2 regions of the Peribacillus sp. NPDC097675 genome follow, and region 1 is predicted to be linked to the other one. Evidence: riboswitches for the same ligand, from Rfam matches in the RefSeq annotation. Region 1 holds a riboswitch; the other holds the start of a gene.
What was found. Region 1 has a riboswitch for glycine ahead of ACQKL5_RS08895 (amino acid permease). Riboswitches for the same ligand answer to the same signal wherever they lie in the genome.

Region 1 (4,981 bases):
AATCACGAACCATGGAATCATCCCGGGCAACACACTGGCACTATACACATACAGGAAGATTTCTGGCGGAGCTAGGTAGTTCAGGACGACACCAATGGCCAAGCCCACCATGACAGCGATTGTACAATAGGCCGGCACTCCGCTTTTCGATACTTTGGCAAAGATTTTTGGTGCTTGCCCGTTCATTGCAAGGGTATAAAGCATGCGCCCTGCACTGAATATCCCACTGTTACATCCTGACATCGCCGCCGTAATCACGACAAAGTTGATGATCCCTGCTGCTGCCGTAATACCGACTTTGGCAAAGGTGGAAACGAATGGACTTCCAAGCCCGTCTAGTTGATTCCAAGGAAAGACGGTGACGATGACAAATATTGCGCCAATATAGAAGATTAATATGCGCCATATGATCGTTTGAATCGCTTTTGTGATGGTCCTTTTCGGGTCTTTCGCTTCCCCGGCAGTAATCCCGATGAGTTCAACGCCTTGATAAGAAGCCACGACTAGAGAAAGTGCAAAGAAAAATCCTTTCCATCCCCCTGTGAAGAATCCACCGTTAGCCCACAAATTGGATAGACCAATCGCCTCTCCACCATTTCCGATTCCGAAAAAGATAAGACCTAGGCCGGCAACGATCATCAAGATGATCGTGACTATTTTAATGAGCGCAAACCAAAACTCAAATTCACCGAAGGATTTTACAGAAATAAGGTTGGCCGCCCCAAGGATGACCATTGCCACTACACCTGGTATCCAAGCAGGTAACTCAGGGAACCAATATTTCATATATAACCCTACGGCGATGATTTCTGACATGCCGACCAACACCCATAGAAACCAGTTGCTCCAGGCAGTTATAAACCCTGCCAATGGATGAATATAATCACTCGCAAATGTTGCAAAGGAACCCGTATTAGGTTCTAAATATAGCATTTCCCCCATTGAACGCATGATGAAAAAGATAAAAATCCCGGCTATGGCATACGCCAGCATGACGGAAGGACCTGTCCATTTTATTGTGCTGGCAGATCCCATAAACAACCCAACACCAATCGTACCGCCCAAAGCGATCATTTGAATATGACGCGCCTCCAGCCCTCTCGTTAATTCTTTGTTAGACATGGTTAACTCCTCCATATGATCAAGCTTGAAATGACTATTCTCTTACCGATTTATTTAATATTAGTAAACTAGTATGCATGCAATTTCTCTTAGTACTATACCCCACAAAATAATTTCCTATCTTATAATAATAAATATTCTGTCAAAATACAAATGTACTTTCAGGAAATACAGTGCATTATTTAATTTAGTAGAAAAATATCCTCATGTAAGCTTCAATTCTTGAGGTCATAGAAGTTATCTCTTTTTTCTCATCAGCTTGTTCTCTTACCGTCGGTTCTTTTTCTATTATCACTACACTTACAATATATCCCTTTGACCTCTTCCTAATTCAGTGATAGAATTCCATTATTATTTCAAAAGAACAATAAATGTTTTCCTCTCATTGGAATCATTTATTAACCGCATACTAAGCAAGCGATGAATGCTATGGGTCACACTATAGCAGGAGCAGCTTCTGGAGAGACTGTACAAAACGTGCAGCGCCGAAGGATTCACAATCTCAGGCAAAAGGACAGAAGAGTAACGAATATTTGTTATTCTTTTTAACCTTTCGAGATTGGACTCCCAATCTCTTTTTTTATTGTCTTTTTTCCAATCATCATCAAAAAACGAAGTGAAATCGCTACATAAGTGGACAGATTCATTGCCCTAGTGATTGATTGGCATCAAAGACAAAGTACTTACATCTTAGAAATTCAACAATGGGGGCGCAGAAAGTGGCTAATCAAGAATTGAAAAGGGATTTGAAAAATCGGCATGTACAACTCATCGCCATAGGTGGAACCATTGGTACCGGGTTATTTTTGGGATCTGGTAAAGCCATTCAGTTGGCGGGTCCCTCCATTATCTTTTCGTATTTGATAATCGGGATTTCCTTATTTTTTGTCATGAGGGCTTTAGGGGAATTACTCTTGTCCAATGCAGGGTATACATCATTCACCGAATTCGCGACTGAATATATCGGTCCTTGGGCTGGGTATGTGACCGGCTGGACCTATTGGTTCTGTTGGATCATGACGGCCATGGCCGATATCATTGCTGTCGGTGTCTACATGCAGTATTGGTTCGATATTCCGCAGTGGGTTCCGGCACTTGCTTGCTTGGTGATCCTATTGGGATTGAACCTGTTGACTGTGAAACTATTTGGGGAACTGGAATTCTGGTTTTCCCTCATTAAAATCATCACCATTGTCGCCTTGATCATTGTTGGGGTCATCTTACTTGCCATTGGTTTCCAAACTGAGACAGGTACCGTTTCCCTCAACAATCTTTGGAGTCATGGCGGCATGTTCCCGAACGGGGTATCAGGCTTCTTGCTATCCTTACAGTTGGTCGTCTTCTCCTTTGTCGGAGTTGAGTTAATCGGAGTGACAGCAGCTGAAACAGCGAATCCGAAAAAGAACATTCCATCAGCCATCAATAAAATCCCCTTCCGGATTTTGCTTTTCTATGTGGGTGCCATCGTCGTCATCCTTTCCGTCAATCCATGGACGCAGCTGGATGCGTCAAGCAGTCCTTTCGTCGAAGTCTTTGCCTTGATCGGGATTCCGATTGCTGCTGGCATTATCAACTTCGTCGTGTTGACGTCGGCCGCTTCCGCGGGTAATAGCGGATTGTTTTCAACAAGCCGCATGCTTTATACGTTAAGCAACAATAATGAAGCTCCTGCTCCACTTGGAAAATTAAATAAACATGCTGTTCCAAGTACCGCATTGATTACATCCACCATCGTCGTTTCCATCGGTGCATTGCTAAGCAAAGTCATACCGGAACAAGCCTTTACCATCGTGACGACAATCAGTGCCATCTGCTTCATTTGGGTCTGGAGTATCATCTTGATATCCCATATCAGGTATACGAAAAAAAGGCCGGACTTGAGGGCCCAGTCGACTTTCCGGGCTCCTTTGACACCTTTCATCAATTATGTGATTTTAGGATTGTTTGCCTTCATCTTAATCGTCATGCTATTTGCTGAAGCCACCCGGTCCTCATTATTGCTGACACCGATTTGGTTACTTCTTTTAGTTGTCCTATATAACTATAGAAAAAATAGGCTATGTTAAAGGCAAAGGTTGATTTATAGTGAAAGGGTATGGTCACACGTACCCAACACCTGATTAAATTAAGTTCACCTCAATTGGTTATTGTAAGAACGAGTTTGTGAAAGATTACACTTAATCTAACGGGACATAACAGTTAAAGTAGGCTATTTGTAAAAATAAGGGACATAATATAAATAGAACCCGACACAATAAACTTGAACTAATTATAAAGGGGGAAGTTTTATGTCAGTGTTGAAGGAGACCCTGAAAAAAGCACTTCTTTTATGTGCAGTATTTATAACCTTTTCACAAAGTGTTCAGGCAGAAGAAAATCCTGAACAAAAAGGGAAAGTAGTTTATCAAATCCACTATGATTATGAACCAATCTATAATTTGCTAAAAGTTAGTCAAAAGGAATATAAGCAATACTGGGAAGAGGGTCTTCCTATTGCTGAAATGAAAGGGTCTCTTTCAGAAGAAAATTATTTCGACCTTGTTTATCGGTTAAAAGAACATGATATCGAGTGGTTTATTAATAACAGGAAACCAAATAATCAATGAACTAATGGGTAGCTTAGTAAGATGAAAAAAGGGATATCAAAATACAATGAGCTTGGAGATATATTTCCCAGCTCATTTTCTATGTGCACCTTTTATTTAGAATGCATAGTCTCTCAGCCTTAACTTGTCTGCTGTTTCCCATGTTCCATGAACACTTGCCAAGATAAGCATTTGCTTTTTCTTGCTTAAATCATTCTCCATTTTTCAACTGTCAAGAAATTGAAACCACACTACATATAGTTGTAAATACTTCGTAGAAACTCCATTAAAGCGACTTAACCATCTCTTTAAACGGGAATGGTAATTATTAATATTATTGAGGTGGTAGATGCCTTTCTTTACATATTCTTTCTTACTGCCGTTTATGATGATGTGCTCCACATCGATATTAGATGTATAAGACTTGTAAGATTTGGAATCATTCTTCTCCCTTTATGGCTTTCTAAGTAGTATGTTTCATCTACTTCTACATTCTTCAAAAACACCTATATTTTCTTTTGCGAGAGCAGACAACACTTTATGCCTCCAGTAAAAATCAGTGACGTGAGTAATGCCCACTTTTTTAGCGGTTTCACGAAGTGATAGACCATTCAACATACATTCAATAAACGGAATCCATTTGTCTGCCTTTTTTGAACGGTACATAGGGGAATTTGTCAAATCACTGCTTAATTTATGACAGTCTTTGCACTTATAACGTTGGCGACCATCTCGTTTACCATAACGAACCACTGATGTACTTCCACAATGACGACAATGAAAACCGTGTGAAAACTTCCTCTCTCTTAATTCACCAATTAAAGCTCCTTGTTGGGAAGTCGATACCGAGAAATAGAGAGTTAGATAATTTAAAAATGGATTCTTTGTCCCTATCATTTAAAGAAGAAATATCAGCTAGTATGGTCGTTAAAGTCATTTGAATGCTCCTTTTGTAATTTACAGTCAGGATCCCACAAAAGAAGAGGGTTTATTCAATATCAACCAATAACTTTAACATAGCCTTGATTTAAAATAGTAATTCTTCTAAACTGCTTCTTTCCTTCCAGAAAAAGTTCAACATAAAAAGATATTAATCCTCCTACCGATAGTTGAACAAGGGTATTTTATCATTCGATTTTGAATGTATGATTATATTAATTATCATACATTCATTTCCTTGATTTCATTGACTTTCTTCCCTTTCTCTCTTTATACTGAAAAAAGAGAAAAAATCGTACATTCAAATCCTTGATACATAAGGGTTCGGAAGGCCG
Region 2 (19,089 bases), on a different contig from region 1:
GAGTTTTGCACGCTTAAAAAGAAAGGAAGAAAAGCTAGAAATATTTATGAAGTTTTTTTTGATTATTGGTGCAACCAATTATATAATAGACATTGTCTGTATTCGTTTAGGTAGAAGGGAGTTTTTATGTTTGGAGATTTTATATACACTAATCGTCATCATAGTAGCCATCGTTGCATATTCACTTTTTAATTGGTTCCGTCAACGTAAGATCGTTAAAACCTTAACACAGGAAGAATTTATTGCAAACTACAGAAAAGTGCAATTAATCGATGTGCGGGAACCCAATGATTTTGATAATGGCCATATCTTAGGCGCAAGAAATATCCCTATGACACAAATGAAGACCCGGTTAGTCGAAATTAGACAGGACAAGCCTGTTTATTTGTACGCTCAAAGTGAAATCATTAGTGGAAGAGCTGCAGCCATGCTATACAAGAAGGGCTACAGAGAACTTTTCCATTTAAAAGGCGGATTCAAAATGTGGACAGGTAAGATTAAGGCGAAGAAATAAGTGCATTTTGTGTTCGGTACGGGAAAGGGAAGCATGAATAACAATTAAGCGTCTTATTTCCACGTGATACATAGGAATGCCCAAACGAAAAAATCCCCGCCAGTTGGCAGGGATTTTTTTATACGAATCGTTAACCTTGATAACGAAGAATTGGTTTCCTGGCAGCCAATGTTTCATCCAGGCGTTTAATTACTGTTGTATGAGGCGCCTCCTGAACGATTTCAGGGGTTTCTTCTGCCTCTTTGGCTATTTGTATCATTGCATCAATAAAAGCGTCCAACGTTTCCTTTGACTCCGTTTCAGTCGGTTCAATCATCATTCCCTCTTCTACATTTAACGGAAAGTAAATGGTTGGTGGGTGATACCCAAAATCCAGTAACCTTTTGGCGATATCCAATGTGCGAACACCCAACATCTTTTGCCTACGTCCACTTAGTACAAATTCATGCTTACAATGACGGTTATACGGCAAATCGAAATACGGCTCCAGCCTACGCATCATATAATTTGCATTGATGACTGCATTCTCGGTAACGGTCTTAAGACCGTCCGGACCCATCGACCTGATATACGTATATGCCCTTACATTGATGCCGAAGTTACCATAAAAGGGCTTGACGCGTCCAATGGATTGCGGACGGTCATAATCAAGAACATATTGATCACCATCTTTGATCACAAGCGGTTTAGGCAAATAGGGAATCAGTTCCGCCTTTACCCCTACTGGACCAGATCCAGGTCCTCCGCCTCCATGAGGGCCGGTGAATGTTTTATGGAGATTCAAATGCACAACATCAAATCCCATATCTCCTGGGCGGACTTTGGAAAGAACGGCATTGAGGTTAGCTCCATCATAATATAATTTTCCACCAGCCTCATGAACAACCTGTGCCATCTCGAGGATATTCTCTTCGAATAAGCCTAACGTATTCGGATTCGTCAGCATTAGTGCTGCCGTATCTGGACCTACGACTCGTTTCAAATCTTCAAGGTCCACGAGCCCGAATTCATTGGATTTCACGGTTATCGTTTCCAGACCGGCGACCGTTGCCGATGCCGGATTCGTTCCATGAGCCGAGTCGGGAACGATGACTTTCGTCCGGTTTAAGTCCCCATTGGCTTCATGGAAAGCCCTTATCATCATTAGACCCGTCCATTCACCATGCGCACCCGCAGCCGGTTGTAAAGTCACCTGGTCCATTCCCGTAATTTCAATTAAATGTTCCTGTAGATCATATAATAACTCCAAAGCACCTTGAACGGTCGATGGATCTTGGTAGGGATGGATATGGGAAAAACCATTATATCTTGCTACGTTTTCATTGATTTTCGGATTATACTTCATCGTGCAGGACCCGAGCGGATAGAACCCAGAGTCCACACCATGATTCCGCTTTGATAGAGCCGTATAATGACGCATGATATCCAGCTCTGAAACCTCTGGAAGCTCAGCTTCGTTTTCACGTATATAATCAGCAGGAATGATCTCCTCGAGTGAAACGCCCGCTACATCCATTTCCGGAAGGCTATATCCAATTCGACCGGATGTACTGATTTCAAAAATGAGTGATTGATCTTGATTATTCATAGTTGCCCTCCCAGTTCCTGCGCAAATGCATCGATTTCTTCTTTTGTTCTAAGTTCCGTAACTGCCACTAACATATGATTTGGCAACTCCGGATAAACCGAACCTAAATCAAAGCCGCCAATCATTCCTTTTTCAAAGAGCTTATTATTGACATCTTTGAAGGGAAGAGAAAGTTTAATGACGAATTCATTAAATGAGGGTCCTTCAAATACAACTTCTATTCCATGTTCCTGTAGTGCTTTTTTTGCATAATGAGCTTTTTGAATATTTTGCACAGCCATTTCTTTGACGCCCTTTTTCCCTAGTGCCGTCATCGCCACAGAGGCTGCTAATGCATTTAATGCCTGATTGGAACATATATTGGATGTCGCCTTGTCACGGCGTATATGTTGCTCTCGTGCCTGAAGCGTCAGTACAAATCCACGTTTCCCGTCTTCATCAACCGTCTGCCCTACTAGACGGCCTGGGACTTTACGGAGCAGTTTCTTCGTGACCGCAAAATATCCGCAATGAGGTCCACCGAAGGCGGCCGGAATTCCGAATGGCTGGGCATCGCCTGTCACGATATCAGCACCCAGTTTACCTGGTGGGGTCAATGCACCAAGTGCAAGTGGATTACTGGACACGATGAACATGGATTTCACATTATGTATGAGCTCTTGCATCTCCTTCAACGGTTCGATGCGTCCGAAAAAGTTCGGGTACTGTACAATCACGCCTGCAATATCATCCATAGCCAGGTCCTTTAATGCTGCCAAGTCCGTGACACCATTTTTATGAGGAATCTCGATGACTTCAACACGTTGTCCTTTGGCATATGTTTTCACCACTTCTCTTGATTCTGGATGTACTGTTGCTGAGATGAGGATCTTTTTCCTGTGTGTTTGACCGGCAGCAAGCATGGCTGCTTCGGCTAATGCCGTTCCCCCGTCATACATGGAGGAGTTCGCAACCTCCATACCCGTCAATTCACTAATCATCGTTTGATATTCAAAAATGGCCTGAAGTTCCCCTTGAGAAATTTCCGGCTGATAAGGGGTGTAGGCTGTATAAAACTCCGAACGGGATAAGACGTGATCCACAATGACAGGTGAATAATGATCATATACACCCGCTCCAAGGAAGGATACATAGTTTTTAAGATCCGCATTTTTGGAAGCTAGTTTTGATAATTCTTTCAGTAAAGCTGGTTCCGATTTGGCTGGTTTTATGTCATATTCACCTTGAAAGCGAACGCTTTCTGGAATATCACTGAAAAGATCATCTACAGTTTTGACTCCTATAACTTCCAACATTTCCTGTTTATCCTGTTCTGTCATCGGTAAGTAACGATGTTTCATCTTATGGACCATTCCCTTCTACTTTCCTCTTTTTTTATAAAAAGGCGTATTTATAATAATAGCTTTCAGTCTTTTTGAGCGTATTTCTACTTCAACTTCGGTGTCAAGATCTGAATGGTTCTTATCTATAAGCACCAATCCTACATTTTTTTTCAATGTTGGCGACTGAGTCCCTGTCGTTACTTCACCAATGGCTTTGTCCCCGCTGTATACTTTATAGCCATGCCGAGGTATGCCACGTTCGATCATCTTGATACCAACAAGCTTACGCGGTGCCCCTTTATCCTTTTGTTCACGAAGCACAGCTTTCCCAAAAAAGTCAGAATCCTTCTCCGTTTTAACCGCAAATCCAATACCGGCTTCGATTGGAGTGATATCCGGTGAAAGTTCCTGCCCGTATAATGGTAGTTTTGCTTCAAACCGGAGGGTATCACGAGCCCCCAATCCAATCGGTTGTATTCCTTCTTCCTTACCGGCTTCCAAAATCGCTCTCCAAAGGGCAGGACCATCTTCACTCTGGCAGTATATCTCGAAGCCATCTTCTCCCGTATACCCTGTACGTGAAACCATCGTGGATATATTATGAATGTCGACGTCTTCTTTAAATTTAAAAAAGCCAATCGTGCTCAAATCCGTATTTTCGGTTATTTTTTGCAATATTTTTTCTGCATGGGGGCCCTGCAAAGCGAGTTGTGCATAATCGTTTGAAACATTATGGATTTTGACACCTTCCATACCATTAGCCTGAAGCCAATTAAAGTCTTTTTCGATATTGGCTGCATTAACCACGAGCAGATAATCGTCATCCGCTTTTTGATAAACGATAAGATCGTCAACCGTCCCTCCATTTTCATAACACATGGCCGTGTATAATGCTCCACCCTTTTTCAGCTTAGATACATCATTTGTCAGCATCTTTTGTAAAAAGACAAGGCTTTCAAGGCCTTTCACCTCTATCTCTCCCATATGCGATACATCGAATAAGCCTGCTTTCGTACGTACAGCTTCGTGTTCATCTTTAATGCCCGAAAACTGTACCGGAAGTTCCCAACCACCAAAATCTATCGTTTTCCCACCGTTTTCACTATAAACCTCGAATAATGGCGTTCTTTTCAAAGTGCTCAAAAAATGACCTCCCCTATTTATGAATGCTTACCTTTATCACCAGCTGTTTTCCCTAGAATCCATTAAATGTGAAAAAGGACACAAAAAAGGACAGAGAAAGCCAAACTGGCTTTTTCTCTGTCCTGAAACCTGAAAGTTTACCTATATAATAGGTTTTCCCCTTTGGTGGCCATCATTAGTAGTCTGGCGCTCTCCAGAGTCGCGTCCGATAAGAGTTCATTTGCCTGAGAGATTCACTGCTAAGCTTGCTCCTTCGGCGCTACATCTATAGATATGTAGTCTCTCCCCTTACCATCACCCGCTTATTAATGGAAATGGTTAAAAAATCAACAATTCCCGACTGAACGTTTTTCAAATATCTAGAACTAATGCAATATCTATGCTTTGTTAATCTTGGATAAAGCATGCGCCGAATGCTAATACTATGAATACTAAGATTTGTAAACTCATTCTTATATTTCATTACTATTGCAATTTTCTAAATATATTTACATCCTACCCCAAGATACTTTTCTCTGCAATAACTTTCGTAGAGAAAGATTTTATTACATGATCGACATGGGTCCAACAACAAATAAGAAAATTACGTGTTAAGAAGGAGCAAGTATCAATGAAAATTAATATATCCTTCAGTTCTGAGTGGAATGATGAATTTCTTCAAAAGATGGAAAATGATGGACCGTGGGGAAACTGGGACCTTTATAAATTGGCTGTCCATATGGAAGAGAACCTGATCATTCCTGATTTCGAGGGTCTACAAGCCCCAAAACATCTTCCAAACCTCACGCCGCTTCCCCATCAATTAGAAGCAGCGCGACAGGCAGTTGAAGATATGAATGGCAAAGCCATATTGGCTGATGAAGTCGGACTTGGTAAGACGATTGAAGCAGGATTGATTTTAAAAGAATATATGATTCGCGGCCTAGTCAAGAAAGTTTTGATCCTTGTGCCTGCATCACTTGTCACCCAATGGGCTTTCGAATTGAATACTAAATTTCATATTCCCGCAGTCGTACAGAGAAAGAGTTATGTATGGGAATCATGTGATATCGTTATTTCGTCCATCGATACGGCTAAACGAGCCCCCCATCGGGATATCATCTCTAATTTAGAATATGACTTTATCATTATCGATGAAGCTCATAAACTTAAAAATAATAAAACGAAGAACTATGAATTTGTTCAAAATCTTAAAAAGAAATTTTGTTTATTGCTGACTGCAACTCCGATTCAAAATAAAGTCGAAGAAATCTTTAATCTCGTTTCTTTATTAAAACCTGGACACTTAGGGAATGCCACACTCTTTTCCGAGAAATATAAAGGGAAAGGTCGGAACATTCTTGAAGATGAGCATTTAAAGGACCTCGTCAATACGGTCATGATAAGGAATCGCCGTGCCGATACGGGGATAGAATGGACGAAGCGGAATGTCGAAACGATTATCATTGAATTTTCACCGACAGAACAAGCCTTGTATGATGCCGTAACCAAGTTTAAACCGATGTCAGAAGGTACGAAGGGAAGCGCTTTTTCTTCACTTACCCTCCAAAGGGAAGCATGCAGTAGCAGAGAAGCAGTCTACTATACATTGAAGAATATGAAGGAAAAATATAAAGAACCGAGCGCTGAATTCGAATCAAAGTTAGATGAACTTTTCGAGAAGGTGAATCTTACCGAACAGAATTCAAAGGCTGAGAAAGCTTTGGAACTTATTAAAAGAATTGATGACAAGGTGATCATTTTCACCGAATACCGGGCTACCCAACTTTATCTTCAATGGTATTTACAGCAACACGGCATTTCTTCCGTACCCTTTCGCGGTGGATTTAAGCGTGGGAAAAAAGATTGGATGAGGGAACTCTTTCAAAAGAAAATCCAAGTTTTGATTGCCACCGAGGCTGGTGGAGAAGGAATCAATCTGCAATTTTGCCACCATTTGATTAATTTTGATCTACCTTGGAATCCAATGAGATTAGAACAAAGGATTGGACGGATTCATCGGCTTGGGCAAGAGGAAGACGTCATGATCTATAACTTTGCAACGAAAAATACTGTGGAAGAACATATATTGAAATTGTTATATGAGAAAATTCATCTGTTTGAAAAGGTCATAGGGGAATTGGATGATATATTAACAAAATTGGAAATAACCAATATCGAGGAATATTTAATAGATGTTGTCGGAGAATCCAAAACGGAAGGCGAAATGAAAATAAAAATGGATAATTTAACTTCCATGATTCAGTTCGCACAAGATATGAAGGATGGTGAAATTCATGCAGCAACAGGAAATTCATGATTTTTTATTAACCTACTTTCAAGCGAATGACTGTGTTGTGCTAGAAGATACCTCAGCCTATCTCACAGTTCAGTTAACAGTTGAAATGGATAAGGAACTGATGAACAGACCTTTTTATTGGCATTATCTCGAAAAAACCGGGGGGATACCAAATCCTGGTCAACTCACTTTCATCACGCACCCCGAACTGGCACCACCAGATATGAAAGGGGAAAAAATTCACTTTGGGTCGCCACGGCTTCACCAAATCATCCAATCAACCAAAAGACTGGCAGGTTTCATCAGGCTTTTTGAGGATAGACCTCTCTTAAAAACCGGACAAAGTCCATTGCTCCCCTGGCTAACACAAAACGTAAAGATATCTTATCAATGTGACAGAAAAAAAGATATTTTCATGTCTATTGGTCTTAATTTGATTTCCGGGGAGATCATAGAAGGATTTCACGAACGTTTATTGCCGCTCAAGGTCACTCCAAAAATACCGGATAACTCGTTTACCCTTTCGCCTTTAATCATGCCAAAAAGCGGTTTGTCCAGGCTTGATACCTATATTCGTAAAAGCTTTGAGAATGATGACCATGCCTGGGCAGAAGAAGCTATGGTACGTTGGCAGACCGACCTTGAATTGTTGGAACATTTCTATAAGGATATGGAGGAGAAAAGTGAAAGCTATTTTACCGAGAAACAGGCATTGCAGGCCCAATATGAACCAAACATACAAATTTCCATCATCAATGGTGGGGTGTTTTATTTATCCGACCGAGCATTAGCATAACTTTCTCCTAAACAAATCAAAAAAAAGCAGATGTCTGAACGGAAGCTCAAGACATCTGCTTTCTCTTTTTGATTTTACGTATGAACATGGACAATGCAAAAGGAACGATACCGAACCAATGAGAGACAGTAGGTTCTTTATCCTCTTTTCGGTGAAGCCGTTTTTCTTTTCTTTCCCTCTTCGATAAATTGAAGTACTGTACGATTTGCTGTGTAATATATTTGATATAAGCATTTGTCGACATATAAATCACCCCTGACTAAGTATGTCCGAAATATGCTTCTTTTAATCGTACGCCCTTATTCATCTTCAGTACTTCAGATCAGAAGAACGGCTAGTCCTTGAGTTTTTCTATCCATTCTATTACTCTACCTATTTTTTTATCATAAAGAATGATGATTCGACTTGTCCGATTATTCCTGGACAAGGATGCAAATTCGATATAGGCATAACGAACATCTTGTTTCGTTAATTTATAATGCACATCACCATTCGGATACGAGATATCCCCCTGAATGCTTTTAGGTAACTCTCCATCCCATTCGGCTGTCACCTCATTAACGGCTAGATGCACTAAGTGATCGGAAATTTCCGTCTCTTCTACTTCTTTATAAAATTTTTTATCGATGACAAATTGATCAATCATCAAGATTGAGAACATGATAAATACACTAGCTATAATCATAACCATCGGGAATACGACTCCTTTTTGATTATTCATCAGCCACCAACTGATTCTTAAGGAAAGGATGAAATTTCCGTATGAAATTCTTACCTGATTTATCCGTTATATGGATCTCAATAACATCGCCATTCTTTTCCACTTCTACATTCGATATGTTCTGAAGAATGACCTCATGGCCCTCGCCATTAACACGTCTTCTAAGCTTGTCATTATATTGTTCAATCATGGATAAATCTTCACCTGACAGTAAAAACAATTTATTTCCCACCACATCCTGGCTTTTAGAGCTTCTGACTTCCTGTTGCATTTGCAAGGTGAAAATCTCCCACTCTTTAGGGTGAATTTTATTTTTCGTTCCTATCTGTGTTTGAATGATTGTAAAAAGCTGTAGGACAAAGAGTGAAATAGTCATCAAGATCATTAAGGAAAAAAGCATTTCAATCATTGTAAACCCTTCATTTTTTCGCAACATCACAAATCGATTCATATTCTTCCGCTGCGTTTTCATATCGAACACATCCTTCAACCATATCGGAACCCCCCTTTTGGGCACTCCAGGTCAATTCATATAGTCTTTCCTGATACGTAATATCCTCTTTAACAGCTCCTATCTCTCCGTCCATGTATGCCGACAACCTTTCATACAGCAAATAGTGGGCGTCAGCCCTTAAGACTACATTTTTCCGATTGGACATCGACTCTACAAGGATTGGCAGAATGGACACCACTAAGAATACACAGATGGAAACGGAAGCTATCATTTCTAAATAGACGTATCCTTTACTGTTTCTCAATCCTGAACCTCCCTTTACCAATATTGACTACTAGCTTGTATTTCCCATTCGTCGTATCAATCGTCATCGTACCGGCTTTCGATGCATTTCCATACTGATTAAAATAAAACGCAGCCCCCAACGTCCCTTTCAAAAACCGTATATCTTTCGGGATTGTCCTCTCTAGTATCCCTTCTTCCTTATATGAATAAATGGTGTAAACACCTCTCTCGTTATCCATATAAAAATAAATCAAACTTTCGTGGCTTATTGCATACTGTTGAGCATAAAAAATATCTTCATTCAATTGATTAAGGAACATTTTATTTTCCATTCCTTTAAAAAAATTCGGGTATAAGTTAAGACCTAATGCACTTAACAGAAGAAATACTACCAGGACAATTAGGGTTTCCGACATGGTGTAACCTCCGGATGAAGGGCTAACCCTCCCAAGGTCGCTACTCAACGACCGTAACCTTTCCTTTATTGTCTATACTGATGCTATCCCCATTCGGACAGGATTTTTGTTTAAGATACCCTTGCGTTTCCAATTCACTAATACCGGAAGGCAACTTGGAATTGTCGATTTCATAGGCCTGGACTTGAGCCTGAACCATTTTTACAAACGCTTCACAACCCTTGGAATGGATGGTTGATTGATGTTTTGTGATGTTTGGTATGGTGATGATCAATAGAATCGAAATAACGAGCAATACGATAAGCATCTCAATTAATGTAAAGCCTTTCTCATTTAAATATTTCTTCATATCAATCTGCTAAACAAGAAAATAACAGGTATCACACAATTATTTTCGGAGCAGATTCACCTCCTGTTTTTTTCTAGTACCTATATTCCATCGAGAAGAGAAAACATTGGCAGTAAGACAGCCAAATAGATAGAAATAATCAATAGCCCAATTAATGAAAAGAGAAGCGGTTGTATGATTTTCATGATCGTATTCATTCTTTCTTCAATCTTTTCCAGTAAAAAACGGCTGTAGTGAAGTAACTCCGAATCCAACCGGCCGTACTTTTGTCCATTTGCTGTGATAATCGACAAGTTCTTATCGAAGTATGGCTGTTCCTGAAAGATTACTTCTAGAGATCTCCCTTCCATCAAATCATCTTTAATGATGGAACAAAGTTTTTGATAGAATGGTTGCTGCTGGTTTATGGAGAATAACTTAATACTTTGGTTAATGGATAGTCCCCCAGCGAGCAACCCGCTGAACTGACTTGCAAAAAAGTATGTTTCGTAGAGTTTAAAAAAGGGACCTGCCAGAGGGATTTTCAATAATAGTCGCCGTTGCCTCAAGGGACATAGCTTATCGAACCAAAATTGCTTGAATAAATAACAGAAAAGGAGCAATACAAGAAGGATAAAGGGGATGGTTGGGAGGATACCTGAAGAAGCAGCCAACAAATTCAGAATTAGATTCTGTTTAACATTCATCGTAAAGAAAATTGTTTGAAACTTGGGAAGAAGAACACTCTGGAGAACGTAAAATACGATGCTCACAAAGAAGAACAAGAAAATCGGATAGACCATTAGCTTTTTCACTTTTTCTGTATCTTCCGTTCGCTTCTTCCAATAAAGTCCCCCTTCCTTCAACGCTCGATCAAGGTCGCCATATTGTTCGCCGTAAAATATAAAACTCACTAGTTCTGGATGGAATTTAAGGTTCGTTAACACTTGATGCAACGGGTGTCCACTTCTTAAATCTTCAATAGCCCGATTGAAATCCCCGGACTTTTTCTTCGATTCTTGGAACTCCAGGAAGTGGATTGCTTCGGCCAAGGGATAGCCATGGGCTAATAATTCACCTAGCTTCGCAATAAAGACAGCTTGTTCTTTTAACGTCCATTTACTTTTCGGTCTCCTCGTAAACCAGCCTTTCAAATTCATCTTGATTCACATAGCCCATCGCTACCGCTTTCCCTATTTCGTCTTTTAACTGACGGTAAGTGGCCTTCCCCTTTCCTTGTTCCTCTTTCGTCACCTGCAGAACTTCAGCTAGACTTTTTCCATGAAGCAATTCATACACACTTGCCCTCTTATTTCGGTATGTCATTGAGCAGTCAGGCTTACATTCACCTTCACAATGCGGGCATTTCAGCTCGACCAATCTTTGAGCAGTCACGCCAATCAAGCTCTGTTCAATCTCTAGCCAGCTTACACCGAATTCAAGTAGCCTAGAAATGGCTCCTTGGGCATCTCTTGTATGCATAGTTGTGAGTATCAAATGGCCAGTTAAGGCAGCCCTGACTGCAATCTTGGCCGTTTCGGAGTCTCTTATTTCCCCGACCATGATAATATCGGGGTCATGCCTGAGTGCCGCCTTTAAACCGACAGAATACGTTATGCCCGCCTTTTCATTAATTTGGACTTGCAATACTTTTTCTGATTCATTTTCAATCGGATCCTCAAGCGTGATGACATTTCGGTTGATCATCTCTTGTGCATGATGAAGAAGGGAATACAAGGTCGTCGTTTTTCCACTTCCGGTTGGTCCTGTGAATATGATCATCCCATGGGAATGTTTCAAAAGGGCTATTAGTTTTTGAGCGGTATTGGGAAACAAGGATAACTTTTGTAGAGGTAGAATATTTTGCTGGGGGATCAATCGGATTACCAAACTCTCGGAATGTGTGGTCGGCAAGGTAGAAAGTCGAAGTCCAACCACTTTATTGGCCAGGTTGACGGTGATGGCTCCGGTTTGGGGCCTTCTTTTCTCGCCAATATCCATTGCGGCAAGAAATTTCAGATGGGAAATGAGCCTTTCCGTTTCAAAGAAAGAGAGGTTTTCTTGAGGTACGAGCTTGTTATCAATTCTAAATTGAATGAGGGGGCCTTCCCTGCGTGGTAAAAAGTGGATATCCGATGCCGATAGTCTAATGGCATTGGTAAGGATTTTTTCTGCTGTTTTTTCAATCGATATCAATCATTCATCACCTCCATATTTTCTTGTAGTAGATTTTCGACGTTATAAGACAAATTCCTTCCTAATAAAAAAAATTCTCGAAAATAAATTCGAGAATAGACTTATATGCTCATTTTCAAATCCAGGCTATGAGAAACTAAATTTCGTAAAGCATCTTCATTATGACCTATCACTAGCTTTTCACCATCTATTAGAATCGGTCGTCTTAATAATTTTGGCTCGTTTGTCAATAGATGAAGTACATCGGAAAGTACCATCTCATCAATGTTAACGTCTAAGTTTTTATATGCTTCACTTCTTGTTGCCAAGACCTCATCCATTCCTTCGGTCGTTAATTCGAGAATACGCTTTAATTCTTTCTCGTTTGGGGTATCTTTGAATATATGACGCTCATCGAAGCTCACGTGATTGGCCTTCAACCATTTTTTTGTTTTACGGCAAGATGTGCAGCTTGGATACGAGAAGAAAGTTAATCGTTCCATCTTTTATCACTCTCCGTTCACATATTGTGTTTTTTTCTTTCTATAACGATATTGTACAACATTTGTATAATGTTTGTATATATTTTTACTCTATAAATCCGATTGAAATGTGAACATTTTCTTAATTAAGGTAAATTTGTTGGTTCTTTCATTCCAATTTTTTTTGTCTGTATTATAATATAATTAGTTAAACTTGGAATTAGGAGGACACAATGGAACAAACGTTAAGAATCACCAACGTACTAGCAGATCCAACACGATATTATATCTATCAATATATCGTGAATAATCATCATGGGGTCTCTGTCCAGCAAATCGCTGACTCCTTTGAAATTCATCCCAATGTGGCCCGCCTCCATCTATCTAAACTTGAAGATGTAGATATGCTGACATCAGAGGCACGAAAAACGGGAAAAGGCGGACGTCCTAGCAGGATCTACCGCTTATCAGATAAAGTTATTCAACTTCATTTTCCTTTCAGGGACTATCAGCTCCTTTCAAAGATTGCCATTCAGACAATGATGACACTGGGCGATGCAGGAAAAAAGGCGCTTTATGAGACTGGTAAATCGTTCGGAGAAGAGTTGATAAATCAACAATTGAGAATCAAATCTACCTCCATTGACAACCTGAGCTTCGATGAAAAAGTCAGCATGCTTAAAAATGCTGCAACGATTGCAGGGTTCTCTCCCGAAATAATGGTAGATGAGGATCATAATAAAATATTCTTTCGAATTTATAACTGCCCCTTTAAAGAAGTTACCTCAGCAGATCCCAATACAATCTGTACGATGCACAATTTCTTCTTAAAAGGTATGTTTGAATCATTATTTGAAAATGTCGAACTTGTGGAAATGGATAATATGATGGCTAACTGCGTAACATGTTCTTATAATGCCTCTATCCTCGCCTAGAAACAAAAGGCATCCTTTACATTACCTTACAATTTCATTTATAATTATTTAGAATGAACACGACTAGACATAGGGAGGTATTCAGATGGAACGCATGTTTAGAGTTTGTGGCTTTTGGACAGGGATTATGGCAATTTTCTTTTATCTTGGACATATGCACCAAACGTCTTTACTATTCTTCGCACAAACCGGATTTTTTGTACTATTGAGTTACCTGAAGTTGTCTGAACGCATGTATATTTATGTTTTTGGTGCCTATCTTACCGTTTTCTTTGCAGGATTTTCCTACTGGAGCGTATTTATGATGACCCCAGGTGCTGCACATTAAGAGCAAAATACATAAACCCATGGACGATCAGTCCATGGGTTTTAATAATCTTATTTACGAAATAGGGTCACTTTTTCGTCTAAGTTTTTTGTTTGCAGCAAGACTCTGAAATATTGGCTATGTCCCCCTGGCATGATTAAGCTTCGAATCGCACGGTTATGCTTTGCAGGTTCAGAGAACGGGTCAGTCTCTTCATGATTCTTCAGTTCTTCTAAAATTCCCCCTTTCAGCAAAAAGTCATTCTGTCCTAATAACCCCTTCAATGTTAGATTATTATTATTTCCAAGTTTAATAAGGGTGTCGAAATGTATATGTGTAGTCAAGTCCATTTCACCGGGACGTTCAAGTACTTCATTTACCAATGTATGTTGAGAGAAAGCTCTTAAGCTACCAAGGCGATGAGCGGGCTCTTTCCATTCAGCTTCCGTATATCCATAATCAATTGTAAGAAGAAGTCCGGACTGGAGATGGTGAGTCATTCTCTCATATTCTTTAATCATCTTAAGCGGTATTTCGTAACGTTGATGTTCATTCAATATAATATTATGTTCTTCCAGATAGGAAAGGATATGAGGATTTTCAAGAGGTTCCTTTATTTCCGTTAATTTATCTTCTTTTATCGTGATAAATATTTCTAAAAGTTCACCCTTTTCCTTTTCGATGATATGCACGGGCAATGCATCGAAAAGTTCATTGGAAAATAAGATTCCATTTATCAAGGGACACTCTTCAAGATCAGCGGCTAATACGACTTGTTTACATGGACTCAGCCTCTTTTGCTGTAGCTTATTATGATAAGGACTGCTTTCCACAAGGATATAAGTGAACTCCTCCCATAACAGGGGTTCTTCTTCTTTTATGTAACCAATAATGTCATAGGCAAGCTTTCCAGTTCCAGCGCCCATTTCAACAACATTAGGAGGAAGCCCTCTTTCCTTAATTAAGAAAACAAACCACCTGGCCAGTGTCCTCCCAAATGAATCCCCAATATTACCTGAAGTATAGAAATCTCCGTTCTTACCGATTTTCTCTTTTTCGCGCATATAATAGCCTAAAGTGGGTGAGTAGAGAACAGATTCCATATAATCATGATAGGAAATTCTTTTCTGCAGACTATTATTAATCATTCCATGCAAGGCCTTCTCCATATTCCCACCTCCAGTTCCCTAATACATTCAGTATAGATTCTTATATTTGAATATTCAAACAATTAAATTCATGCCAAATAAAACAGGTGCCCGAATCAGCACCTGCAACATTATTTATTTTAAAAAGGGATTCGTATCCTTTTCATCTAAAATTGTCGTAATGGGGCCATGCCCTGGGAAGACAATCGTATCATCAGAGAGCGGCAACAATTTCGTATCAATACTTTTTAAAAGCACCGATTCACTACCCCCTATTAAATCGGTTCTGCCAACGCTTCCCTGGAATAAAACATCTCCCGAAAAGAGAAGCCGTTCTTCCTTTGCATAATAGGAAATGCTACCTGGCGAGTGTCCCGGTGTTTCCAGTACCTCAAAAGTGAAATCGCCAATAGTAAGTTCCTGTTCACTTGCAAGGATATGATCAGCCGGCTTCATCCGCATGGGATTTTCGGGAAACCAGTTCTGTGAACCATTTAAGGCAGGATCAAGCAGCCACTTGGCTTCCCTTTCATGAATGTACGCAGGAATCTCATAATGCTCGCGGATGGCATCCAATGCTCCGATATGGTCAAAATGAGCATGCGTCAATAATATGGCTAGTGGTTTGAATTTTTTCGTCTGTATGTACTGAATGATTTTTTGTGGCTCCTCGCCCGGGTCAATAATCAAGCACTTCTCCCCTTTGGAAACGATATAACAATTTGTTTGCAAAGGCCCTAGAGGTATTTGAGTCCATTTCATCATCAACAACTCCAATGTATTTTTGTTACCCTTATCTTACACCAACTTGGCCCTTAAGGTTAAATCAATTTACCCACGACATAGAAGTGTCACCTTTTAACCCTCGACAAACAATTGAAAAAATATTAAAATATTAACAAATGCAATCTTTTCTACATATTTTTGGTAGTTGCTTTAATCTCTGGGTATATTATTAGGGATTGGGTTTTTGAATTAGGGAAAAGGGGGTTTTGATATGGTATTAATGGTCATTTTCGGACTTGTGGCAATATTGGGTGTAGCAGCTGTCGTTACCACAATTAAAAAAAGAAACTTCTTAGGCTTCATATTCGCAGCAGGCAGTGCAGCCGTATTTGGCTGGTTCACTGTTATGACTATCATCAACAGCGGTTTTCCAGTTGCCCATTAAAAGAAAAAGCTCGCCCAAGCGGCGAGCTTTTGATTTAGTTCATTCAATTACTTAGAATAAGTTTTTTATTTGATGGGTTTTCATATCAATTATTTTTTCGAATTGATTCCCATATAAGCATAGATTGCCATCAAGCGAACAGCTCAATGGTTCATTTTCCATGTCCTTCATCAATTCTTCTTGTGCACCTGTTTCCCAATTCATTTTAGTTAAAGTAAACTTACTTTCATATTGGTCAGCATCTTTTGATTCTATAGGAACGAACGTTACTAGTTCCTTATCTTTTTCAATGATATCATAGGCTGGTATCACCCAATCTGAAAAGCTTTTTAATAGTGGTACGGAAAAAGAATGGATCGGTTTATTTGTATCATCATAAAATGCGTATGTACCTCGATCTTGTTTTTCTGTCTCCACTTGAATAGTCATAAGCGCAGTTTTCACTTTTTTGAAATGAATGACGTCCAACATTAAATTTTCCTCTGCCACATCATTCAACGCTTTTCTTTCTAAAGGAGCCGTCAAAGCAGGTTCATTCCTATTCCAATCAAGAAACATCAGTCCGTTCTCACTATCCCATTGAGCAAAAGGCTGTGGAAAATCAAGTGATCGAACCGTTTGCTCTTCTGCATTTATCACATAACTGCTGTATGTCCAATCTTCATAAAAACTGGTAACAAACAACATACCCTCTTGGTATGCATTCCAATCAAAGGCCAATTCATAGGCAGGTATCACTAGTGAATATTGCGGATTACCTGTTCGATCCAAGATAGTGATGGAAGCCTTACCTGATGATGTGAAGGAAGAAATCATCACATGCATACCAGATGGACTGATTGATACTTCGGTAAAATCGGAAGCAGGCTGATAATAAATGGTCGAAGCATTTGTTTCTACATTCCATTCCATTAATTGTGGGAAATCGGTACCATCTTTCTTTTCAGCATATAAGATGGTGTTGGAATCCAGCCAACCATAAATAGCTTCAATCTTATCCTTTTCTGAAACAGGAATTTCGAATGTACTTATTGAGGTTTTCTGGTTGGATTGGGAATGTTCTTTTTCCGTATCAGCCATGGGTTTACTAAGGTCATTGGAAGGCTCACAAGCCGAGATCAGAAGGGTAGTGGAGATACACAATAAAACGATGCTTACTATCTTACAGATAGGCAGCAATTGAGTGAGGGCTACATTAAACACTTTAATCTCCACACACCTCCCTTTAAAACTAAACGCCTGGCATATGTGTGAGCAAGACATTAGAAAAGAGTAAGAGATTTACAGAATGAACCTCTTATGTCTTTCATTATAAAGGAAAAAAGTGAAAATGTGGCGATTAATCATCTTATATTTCTTTGGAAGTATATTCCGAAAATAATCACCTTCACATATATAAGGCTGCCATTAAAATATGCACGGATTCTCTGTATATTGAAGGAAATTGTGATAAGGGTAGTGGATTGATTCCTTTGCCTAATTCTATCGTATAACCCTCTTTCTTGAATTCCTGAATGAACCAATCTTTATATCCTGCATGGCTGTCGACATATTGGACTGCACGGTATCCGCTTCTCTCTTCAAACTCTTTTGCGGTTTCAGCACTTTGCTGCGGTTCTAAGCCTTCATACCCCCAATAAAACTCTTTACCCTGGGTATGGAGAGCCAGGACTCTAGTAAAGTTCCGCCTTTCTGCCAATTCTTTCATGGCAATCGCTTCTGGTTCCGACAAACAGGATTCGCCTGGAAAATCCCTTGGTGCCGGTGACTGTGGCACTTTTCTCTGTTTTTCAATTTCCCATTTGGCTGGATATTGATTGTTTAAATCCACTCCGCGTATATTGGCCTTCCACGCATAGAAAGCAGGGTTCCCATTATTCATCTCCAGCACATCTGAGTACCCTTCGGCCGCTGTCTCTCCCTTAAGGACAAGATCAACACCGTCAGGATTGACCATGGGAACCATCGAAATGGTCACTTCCTGGAAAAAAGGCAGGCAAGCCTTCCCACATATGCAATCATCATTTGTTAAAGCAAGAAGCAACTCATTCAACCATTTCATCAAGATGGCCGAGGTGATCCATTCATTAGCATGAAAAGAACCGTTATAATGAATGACCTTTTCCCCCTGACCGAAACTAACTTCTAGCAACTCTTTACCTAACACACTCTTACCAATCGATTCAACCTGTATAAATGGGTAATGCACTGATAAAGTCTCCAAATCATCTAGAAGCGACTGATAATCATAGAATTTCTCCGGATTAAGAAGGGGATCCGTGATTCGAACTGGTACCGAAAAAGGTACTTGCTCCGATTGATTAACCAGTAACAATGCATCCATGGGCAGTTGATAATGAATGGATATCGCCACCAGATCAAGATCGTCTCTCAGTTCCTTCTGAAGGATGAAACCAGGAATATTCACATAGATCCCCTTTTGCAGAATGCCTTGAAGGTTTCCGTTAGCCTCCTCGACCAACTCAATCGGGATTCGAAACAGACTACTGTAATAGTCCAAACTATCGCCATATCTGCTAATGATAATCATTCATTACCGTCCCCTTCCATTCCTTAATAGTTATGAAATGAAGAACGGAAAAATGTGAGAACCTTTCTTCTTTAGGGAGTTTTTCTTCACTTAGAGCCATCGTTTAAGAGCCACTTTTTATCTTCATCTCCACCACAAGCTTTTTATCCAAAATTCATCCTAGCACACCGTTAAATCAAAAAGGTATTCATGGATTCAACCGATTCTTAATAAGCCAGGCAGCCCCGATGACCCCCGCATCATTTCCAAGGGTTGCGAGATGGATTTTTGTCGACTCACGGACTCGATTAAAAGCATACTTTTCAAACGCTTGACGGACAGGTTCAAGTAGTATATCTCCTGCATGAGAAACACCACCGCCAATCACGATTTTTTCAGGATTCATGATATTGCCAATATGTGATAATGCCAAGCCTAAATAATTGCCCACTCGATTCACCACAGTTTTTGACAAAGGGTCGCCCTCCCCTGCACA

Region 2: it holds a riboswitch for glycine, as region 1 does, so the genes downstream of both, gcvT (glycine cleavage system aminomethyltransferase GcvT) here and ACQKL5_RS08895 (amino acid permease) in region 1, are expected to answer to the same signal.

What each region holds. Positions count from the first base shown of each region.
Region 1 covers NZ_JBNNSK010000005.1:366-5,346, forward strand. The annotation lists gene ACQKL5_RS08890 (amino acid permease) at 1-1,122, opposite strand, end outside; glycine riboswitch at 1,570-1,650, shown strand; gene ACQKL5_RS08895 (amino acid permease) at 1,842-3,188, shown strand; gene ACQKL5_RS08900 (hypothetical protein) at 3,411-3,728, shown strand; partial or broken gene ACQKL5_RS08905 (transposase-like zinc-binding domain-containing protein) at 3,825-4,644, opposite strand.
Region 2 covers NZ_JBNNSK010000001.1:381,947-401,035, reverse strand. The annotation lists gene ACQKL5_RS01985 (rhodanese-like domain-containing protein) at 131-514, shown strand; gene gcvPB (aminomethyl-transferring glycine dehydrogenase subunit GcvPB) at 645-2,102, opposite strand; gene gcvPA (aminomethyl-transferring glycine dehydrogenase subunit GcvPA) at 2,099-3,442, opposite strand; gene gcvT (glycine cleavage system aminomethyltransferase GcvT) at 3,461-4,567, opposite strand; glycine riboswitch at 4,683-4,766, opposite strand; glycine riboswitch at 4,770-4,865, opposite strand; gene ACQKL5_RS01965 (DEAD/DEAH box helicase) at 5,178-6,866, shown strand; gene ACQKL5_RS01960 (YqhG family protein) at 6,844-7,641, shown strand; gene ACQKL5_RS01955 (YqzE family protein) at 7,688-7,885, opposite strand; gene comGG (competence type IV pilus minor pilin ComGG) at 7,976-8,362, opposite strand; gene comGF (competence type IV pilus minor pilin ComGF) at 8,355-8,834, opposite strand; gene ACQKL5_RS01940 (hypothetical protein) at 8,782-9,120, opposite strand; gene comGD (competence type IV pilus minor pilin ComGD) at 9,107-9,517, opposite strand; gene comGC (competence type IV pilus major pilin ComGC) at 9,558-9,866, opposite strand; gene comGB (competence type IV pilus assembly protein ComGB) at 9,947-11,005, opposite strand; gene comGA (competence type IV pilus ATPase ComGA) at 10,965-12,041, opposite strand; gene ACQKL5_RS01915 (Spx/MgsR family RNA polymerase-binding regulatory protein) at 12,143-12,523, opposite strand; gene ACQKL5_RS01910 (helix-turn-helix transcriptional regulator) at 12,736-13,437, shown strand; gene ACQKL5_RS01905 (DUF2626 domain-containing protein) at 13,523-13,765, shown strand; gene ACQKL5_RS01900 (class I SAM-dependent methyltransferase) at 13,816-14,913, opposite strand; gene ACQKL5_RS01895 (MBL fold metallo-hydrolase) at 15,028-15,654, opposite strand; gene ACQKL5_RS01890 (DUF2759 domain-containing protein) at 15,890-16,063, shown strand; gene ACQKL5_RS01885 (hypothetical protein) at 16,115-17,278, opposite strand; gene ACQKL5_RS01880 (M14 family metallopeptidase) at 17,451-18,614, opposite strand; gene ACQKL5_RS01875 (ROK family glucokinase) at 18,802-19,089, opposite strand, start outside.